2 regions of the Streptomyces daghestanicus genome follow, and region 2 is predicted to be linked to the other one. Evidence: riboswitches for the same ligand, from Rfam matches in the RefSeq annotation. Region 2 holds a riboswitch; the other holds the start of a gene.
The links. Region 2 has a riboswitch for cyclic di-AMP ahead of Sdagh_RS23745 (LysM peptidoglycan-binding domain-containing M23 family metallopeptidase). Riboswitches for the same ligand answer to the same signal wherever they lie in the genome.
Positions count from the first base shown of each region.

Region 1: another riboswitch for cyclic di-AMP. It lies ahead of Sdagh_RS16620 (transglycosylase SLT domain-containing protein); the one in region 2 lies ahead of Sdagh_RS23745 (LysM peptidoglycan-binding domain-containing M23 family metallopeptidase).

Region 1 is NZ_BNDX01000008.1:1,571,950-1,575,773, reverse strand. Features, by position in the region: gene Sdagh_RS16630 (GNAT family N-acetyltransferase) at 1-739, opposite strand, end outside; gene Sdagh_RS16625 (HAD family hydrolase) at 970-1,773, shown strand; gene Sdagh_RS16620 (transglycosylase SLT domain-containing protein) at 1,784-2,281, opposite strand; cyclic di-AMP (ydaO/yuaA leader) riboswitch at 2,286-2,448, opposite strand; gene Sdagh_RS16615 (polyprenyl synthetase family protein) at 3,112-3,824, shown strand, end outside.
Region 2 is NZ_BNDX01000011.1:317,310-321,133, forward strand. Features, by position in the region: gene Sdagh_RS23730 (helix-turn-helix domain-containing protein) at 1-226, shown strand, start outside; gene Sdagh_RS23735 (DUF6126 family protein) at 223-342, shown strand; gene Sdagh_RS23740 (tyrosine-protein phosphatase) at 349-1,146, opposite strand; cyclic di-AMP (ydaO/yuaA leader) riboswitch at 1,568-1,727, shown strand; gene Sdagh_RS23745 (LysM peptidoglycan-binding domain-containing M23 family metallopeptidase) at 1,732-2,613, shown strand; gene Sdagh_RS23750 (SGNH/GDSL hydrolase family protein) at 2,845-3,630, shown strand; gene Sdagh_RS23755 (MBL fold metallo-hydrolase) at 3,817-3,824, shown strand, end outside.

The DNA.
Region 1 (3,824 bases), on a different contig from region 2:
CCAGGACCGTCGACGAACGCAGCCCGAAGTGGGCGGCGACCGGGCGGGAACCGGCGTAGAGGACGGACAGGGTGCCGGTGCACTCCGGGGTCCGGGTGACGGCGAGCCGGCCGACCAGCCCGGTGATCCACCGCTGGGCGAACCGGTCGCGCCGCCCCGTCCTGCGGTACTGCGCCGACTTCCACGCCATGAGCGTGCGCAGCGCGGCCGGTTCGCGTTCGTCGAACACGAACCGCACCTCCCCGGCCTGCCGGCCCAGCCGCCGCTCCTTGGCGAGGGTGGTCCTCAGGAACTTCGGGGACCGGACGCGCAGCGCCTCCTCGTACGCCGGGTAGCCGTCGGCGACGTCGATGACGTGGGAGGCGTGCACCTCGGCGGCGTACGGCGTGAACAGCCCTTGGCCGGCCTCCAGGTTGTCGAAGGCGAAGCTCGACAGGGAACAGGCGCGCAGCAGCCGGCGCGGGTCGGGCAGCGCGCCCTGGCGCAGCACCGCCCCCTGGCGGTCCGACACCCCGAGACCGATGGCCCGGCCCTGCCCCAGCGGCCCGCGCTCGTACGGCAGGAAACCGGCTCTCTCGCCGCCCTCGTGGAGCACGGCCACCCGCGCTCCGGGACGGACCGCGCCCACCGCTTCGGTGAACTCCGGTTCCATGAAGGGGTTGCGCGGGGCGTGCGACTTGGCGCGCAGCTCACGCCAGTGCTCCCGTTCCTCCGCGCCCAGTTCCCCCGGCCTCAGCACACGAACGCGTCCACTGCTCAACCCGACCCCCCGATCAAGTCCCCCTGGACAGAAGGAAGGTACCCCTGGGCCCGCGCGGAGGGTAGAGAGCAGAGCATGTTGCTGCCAACCGGTGCACAGCTCTTGAACCGCCTTTAGCCGGTGTTGCGTGCGGTTTCGGACAGACGGGTGTGTGAACCGGGGTGTGACGGAGGTGAGTCGGACGCCCGCCGTGTCCGTATTCTCTGATCATGGACCCCACCGCATACGCACTCGTCGCCACCGATCTGGACGGAACGCTGCTCCGCGGCGACGACACCGTCTCCGAGCGCTCGCTCGCCGCGCTCGCGCGGGTGGCCGGGGCCGGCGCGCACCACCTGGTGGTGACGGGTCGGCCGGCGCCGAGAGTGCGCCCGCTCCTCGGCGACCTCGGCGGCGGGGGGCTCGCCGTGTGCGGCCAGGGCGCGCAGGTGTACGACGCCGGCGCGGACCGGCTGCTGTGGTCGGTCACCCTGGACCGGGAGCTGGCCGAGACCGCGCTCGGCAAGATCGAGGCCGAGGTGGGCGAGGTGTACGCCGCCGTCGACCAGGACGGCGTGGACGGGCTCACCCTCATCGAGCCGGGCTACCTGATGCCGCACCCGACGCTGCCCGCCGAGCGGGTGGACCGGCGCGACGACCTGTGGGCGGCGCCCATCAGCAAGGTGCTGCTGCGCCACCCGTGGCTGGGCGACGACGAGCTGGCGGACGCGGCGCGCGCGGTGGTCGGTTCGCTGGCGACGGTCACCATGTCGGGGCCGGGGACGGTCGAGCTGCAGCCGTGCGGGGTCACCAAGGCGACCGGGCTGGCGCTGGCGGCCGAGCACCTGGGGCTGAGCCCGCGGCGGACGATCGCCTTCGGGGACATGCCGAACGACATCCCGATGTTCCTGTGGGCGGCCCACGGCGTCGCCATGGCCGGCGCCCATCCGGAGCTGAGGGCGGTGGCCGACGAGGTCACCGCGTCGAACGAGGACGACGGCGTGGCCGTCGTCCTCGAACGACTGTTCAGCTGAGCCGCGGGGCTCAGTACGCGCTGTAGACGTTGTCCATGGAGCCGTACCGGTCGGCCGCGTAGTTGCAGGCGGCGGTGATGTTGGCGACCGGGTCGTACAGGTCCCAGGAGGTGCCCTCGACGTGGTAGGCGTCGAAGGTCGGCTGGATCACCTGGAGCAGGCCCTTGGACGGGGTGCCGTTGACGGCGTTGATGTCCCAGTTGTTGATGGCGAACTGGTTGCCGGACGACTCCCGCATGATGTTGCGGTAGATGCCGTTGTAGGTGCCCGGAATGCCCTTCTCGGCCATGATGTCGAGCGACTGGCGGATCCAGCCGTCCAGGTTGTTGCTGTAGCCGTTGGCCGCGGTCAGGGCGGCCGTGGTGGTCGCCGTCGTCGAGTCGGCGGCGGACGCGCTGGTGGCGCCCATGACCGGCAGGGCGAGCACGGCGGCGCCGGCGCCGAGGACGGCGAGCTTGCGGGCGAGACGGTTGGTCCCGGTGATCCGCCGAAGGCTGTTGGCAGGCATGGTGAATCCCTCTCCTGACGCCTGCGGGGTGAGCTGTCGGGTTCGGGCGGGGAGGTGCCCGGCCGCGCCCTGTACGGCGCGGCTTCACCCCGAGCCGCTCCGGTCCGAGGACCGGCGCGGCGACTTACCTGGGTCCCCCGCTCCTGCCGTGAATGTGTTGAGTCGGATGGGTGCCGGGCGGTGGCAGGATTCGGCGTCCGCTCGACAGGCCGGGAACGTATGCGACAGCACATGTCCGGAACAAGTGCGGGTTTCACCTAACGTGCCTGTTGACCTTGGTCTGAGGCATTTGGGGTGCTTGATCCTTTGCGACTGCCAAGAGTCAACTCGCTTGCGCGGCAAGGGGATGGCGGCCTCGGGGCGCCGACGCGCGGACCGGCCGGGACGTGAGTCAACTCACGGGCGTCGACAAGTGGCGCAAATCGGGCAATGACGTCAACTGGGGTTTTACGGGCCAGTGATGGCGGAGCGGGGGTGCCCCGCTCACCGGGGCCGGGGTGAGGCGGGAGCGGGGGCCGGCGGGGCGAATGGGTGACGTTCCCGGGTCGCACGGCGTTGGGAGGAGTGGTGGGATCTTCGGTGGGCCCCGCACGCCGGCGCCCCCGGCGGTCCGGCGGTGTCCACGTCGGCGCCGCCCCTCGATGTCGATCCTTGTCCGCTCATATCACCTGATCAAAAACATACAGCTCATGATCCGATACCGACCGGCCTGTAACGGTGGGCGCTATCGGTGATCGAAACGTGACCGGATACGCTGACTTGAGTGAGGGCAGCGACTTATCGACCAGCCGTGTAACCGCGAGTAGACACCAGCAGACAGGAGACCCCTCGTGACCGTCGTCGGGCCGTTCGGGCTGAGCGTGCGGGACCAGGCTCTGGAAGCCGATGTCCAGGCCGGAATGGCGGCAGTCGAGGAAGGGCTGCTCGAGGCAACCAAGAGCGAGGTGCCCTTCATCACGGAGGCCGCCCAGCACCTGGTGAAGGCCGGCGGCAAGCGGTTCCGGCCGCTGCTGGTGATGCTCGCGGCCCAGTTCGGCGACCCCTACGCCCCCGGCGTGGTGCCCTCGGCCGTCGTCGTGGAGCTGACGCACCTCGCCACGCTGTACCACGACGACGTGATGGACGAGGCCGCCGTGCGGCGCGGGGTGCCCAGCGCGAACACCCGCTGGGACAACTCGGTCGCGGTCCTGACCGGCGACTTCCTCTTCGCCCGGGCCTCGCAGATCCTCGCCGACCTCGGCCCCGAGGCGGTCCGGGTGCAGGCCCTGGCCTTCGAGCGGCTGGTCACCGGCCAGATCCTGGAGACCGCGGGACCGCAGGACGGCCGGGACCCGGTCGACCACTACCTGGACGTGCTGGGCGGCAAGACCGGCTCGCTGGTGGCGGTCTCGTGCCGGTTCGGCGCGATGATGTCCGGCGCCGACGAGACCGTGGTGGACGTCCTCACCCAGTACGGCGAGCGGCTCGGCGTCGCCTTCCAGCTCGCGGACGACGTCCTGGACATCGCCTCCGACTCCACCGAGTCCGGCAAGACGCCCGGCAC
Region 2 (3,824 bases):
CCCCGGCGAGGAGTGGCTCCACGTCCTCGCCGGGCGGCTGCGGCTGCGCCTCGGGGACGGCACCCACCTGCTCACCCGCGGCGACAGCGCGCACTTCGACTCGCTGACCCCGCACCGCATCGCCGCGGCGGACCCCGACGGGGTCGAGCTGCTGTTCGTCCACACCCTGCTGCAGAGCCCCACGGCCACGCTGTGCCTGGGGCCCCTCACCGGAGGCACGCCATGAGTGACATCGAGGAGAAGTTCCCCCGCGCCCTGTGGGTGCGGCTCATCGTCTACATCGCCGTCGGCCATGTCTTCGCGGCCTTCGTCTACCTGCTCTTCGAGGTCGGCGCGAAGTAGCCGGACTCAGTCGAGCAGACGGTCGCGCAGCCGCTCCCGGGTGGCCGGGGTGATCCGCAGACCCCGCTCCAGGTAGGTGTCGACGTCGCCCCAGGTCCGCTCGATCGTCTCGAAGGCCGCCGTCAGGTACTCGGCGCGCGCGTCGAACAGGGGACTGAGCAGCTCCATGACCTCGGGGGAGTAGGCCGAGGCGGCGGAGCCGCTGCGCTTCACCTTGTAGCGGCGGTGTTTCTCGTTGGACTTCAGGTAGTCCTCGACGATGGCCTCCCGCTCCACGCCCAGGGCGAGCAGGGTCACCGCGATCGACAGGCCCGCGCGGTCCTTGCCGGCCGCGCAGTGCATCAGGGCGGGGACACTGTCCTCGGCGAGCGCGTGCAGCACCCGCGAGTGCTCGTCGGTGCGGTCCGTGACGATCGAGCGGTACGACGCGATCATCCGGCCCGCGCCCTTGCCGTCGGCGAGGATCTCCCGCAGCTGGTCGAGGTCGCCGTCGCGGACCATCTTCCAGAACTCGGCGCCGTCGGCGGGGTCGGACAGCGGCAGGTTCACATTGCGCACGCCCGGCAGGGACACGTCGGGGCCTTCGAGCTTCTGGTCGGCTGCGTTGCGGAAGTCGAAGACGGTGTGCAGGCCGAGGCCCGTCAGGAACGCGGCGTCCTCGGCGGTCGCGTGGGCGAGGTGGCCGCTGCGGAACAGCACCCCGAACCGCACCCGCCGCCCGTCCACGGTGGGCAGGCCGCCCACGTCACGGAAATTGCGTACTCCGGCCAGCTCGGGCTCCGTCGACGGGACCTGCTGCGTCACGAGGACTCCTCCCACTCGGTGCCGCTGCCGCTGCTCGGCGGCGGGCACAGCCGACGATACGGCATTTCCCCGCTCCGAGGGGTCGCTATTGCCCCTTCGTGTAACGTCTGTTGCATCTGTCCGAATTGACGGTTTCTTTCCAACTCGGCCTGTAATAAAAGTCGCTGGTGAATGACCGCGTGAGCAGCGTCATATCCGTGACGGTGCGTCGCGCCGCATGTCCATGTAATCGAGGTGCTTTTCAAGGGCGTTTGCCCTCGCCGGCCTTTTCACCGTCGACGCAGGGTGACGGATCTTTCCCTCAATGGATCAAGGGAAACGCCTTTACCGGAAACCCCGCGCTTGTCGCTGTGCGACCTGGTCCCTTACGTTCACCTCCGATCCGGACGGACGCCTAATCCTGCCGCCGACCGGAGACCGCACCCACTCACCACCCGTATTCGGCAGGAGCGGGGGACCCACAGGTACACCGCCTGTTCCGGTTCCCGGAACAGGCTAGGGGTAAAGCCGCGCCATTCGGCGCGGCCGGGCATCTCCAGTCCGCACCCGACAGCTCACCTCGCAGGCGCCGGAGAGGAATTCGACATGCCCGCGAAGAGTAAGCACCGCCGTACCAAGACCCAGCGTCTGACCCGCACCCTGGCCGTCGCCGGCACCGGTGGCGCCGCGCTCGCGCTGCCGCTCATGGGCGCCGCCGGGGCCCACGCGGCTCCCGCCCAGTCCGCCACCGTGTCGGCCCCCGCTTCCGCGCAGGCCGCCCAGAAGGCCACGTACACCGTGGTGGCCGGCGACTCCCTCGCGAAGATCGCCGACGACCAGCACGTCAGCGGCGGCTGGAAGAAGCTCTACGCCGACAACCGGAACGCCGTCGGCGACGACCCGTCGCTGATCCGTCCCGGCCTCAAGCTCACCCTCACCCTCGGCGGCAAGGCGGCGGGCACGGACTCCGCCGAGTCCTCGGGCGCCTCGGCCCGGACGGAGAAGACCGAGAAGACCGAGAAGGTCGAGAAGGCGGAGAAGGCCGAGAAGACGGCCGACACGGCCGCGGTCACCTCGGCCGCCTCCTTCGTGGCTCCCGTGGCGGGCGGCGCCGTCGGCACCCCGTACCACCAGTCGGGCAGCATGTGGTCCAGCGGCTACCACACCGGCACCGACTTCGTCGTCCCCACCGGCACGCCCGTGCAGGCCGTGGGCGCCGGCACGGTCGTCTCCGCCGGCTGGGGCGGCGCGTACGGCAACCAGGTCGTCATCAAGCTCGCCGACGGCCACTACGCCCAGTACGCCCACCTGTCCCAGATCTCCGTCTCCAGCGGCGCCGCCGTCACCGCCGGACAGCAGCTCGGCCTCTCCGGTGCCACCGGCAACGTCACCGGCCCGCACCTGCACTTCGAGATCCGCACCACGCCGGACTACGGCTCGGACATCGACCCGCTGGCCTACCTGCGGTCGCAGGGCGTCACCGTCTGACACCACCAGGACGCCACCCCGCTGCCCGTCGAAGGCCGGACCCCGATCCCCGGGTCCGGCCTTCGACGCCGGCGCCGCAGGGAACGGGCTGCGCTTATTCCTGAGTTGGCCAACACTTTAGGAGTGGCCTTTCTCACCGCCCGTCAACCCCTGCCTACGGTCGCGTAGGTCACATTCGAAGGTGAATCATGGGCCGATGTGGCAGACGATTCGAAGAGTGACGAGAGAGCAGTGATCGGGTCGTACGTGGCCGTGGGTGACAGCTTCACCGAAGGTGTCGGTGACCCCGGCCCCGACGGGGCGTTCGTCGGCTGGGCCGACCGCCTCGCCGTCCTGCTCGCGGACCGGCGGCCCGAGGGCGACTTCACGTACACCAACCTCGCCGTACGCGGAAAGCTGCTCGACCAGATCGTGGCAGACCAGGTGCCCCAGGCCGTCGGCCTCAAACCGGACCTGGTCTCCTTCTGTGCGGGCGGCAACGACATCATCCGGCCCGGCACCGATCCGGACGAGGTGGCGGAGCGGTTCGAGCGGGCGGTGGCGGCGCTCGCCGCGGCGGCTGGCACGGTCCTGGTGACGACCGGCTTCGACACCCGGCGGGTGCCCGTGCTGAAACACCTGCGCGGCAAGATCGCCACGTACAACGGGCATGTGCGGGCCGTCGCCGACCGCTACGGCTGCCCGGTGCTCGACCTGTGGTCGCTGCGCAGCGTGCAGGACCGCCGGGCCTGGGACACCGACCGGCTGCACCTCTCGCCCGAGGGGCACACGCGCGTGGCGCTGCGCGCCGGACAGGCCCTCGGCCTGCCGGTGCCGGCCGACCCCGAGCAGCCCTGGCCGCCGCTGCCGCCGCGCGGCACCTTCGACATCCGCCGGGACGACGTGCAGTGGGCGCGGGAGCACCTGGTGCCGTGGATCGGGCGCCGGCTGCGCGGTGAGTCCTCCGGCGACCATGTGATGGCCAAGGGGACGCTGTCGGCGGACGACATCAGGATGCGGATCGCGCCGGTCGCCTGAGGCGTTCCCGTGGGCCTCAGGGGGACTCCTGGGGCCTTGTGCGCGGGTGAGTTCCCCGGGGCGGCCCGCGCCGGCCGCTGCCCGGGAGGCCCTCCGGGGCGGTGTCGGCCGGACGACCGGCGGCGGAGACCGCTGTCACACCGGACGACCATAATGAAGGTCTGTCCTACTCCACCTGGAGGTACCGTGGCCGG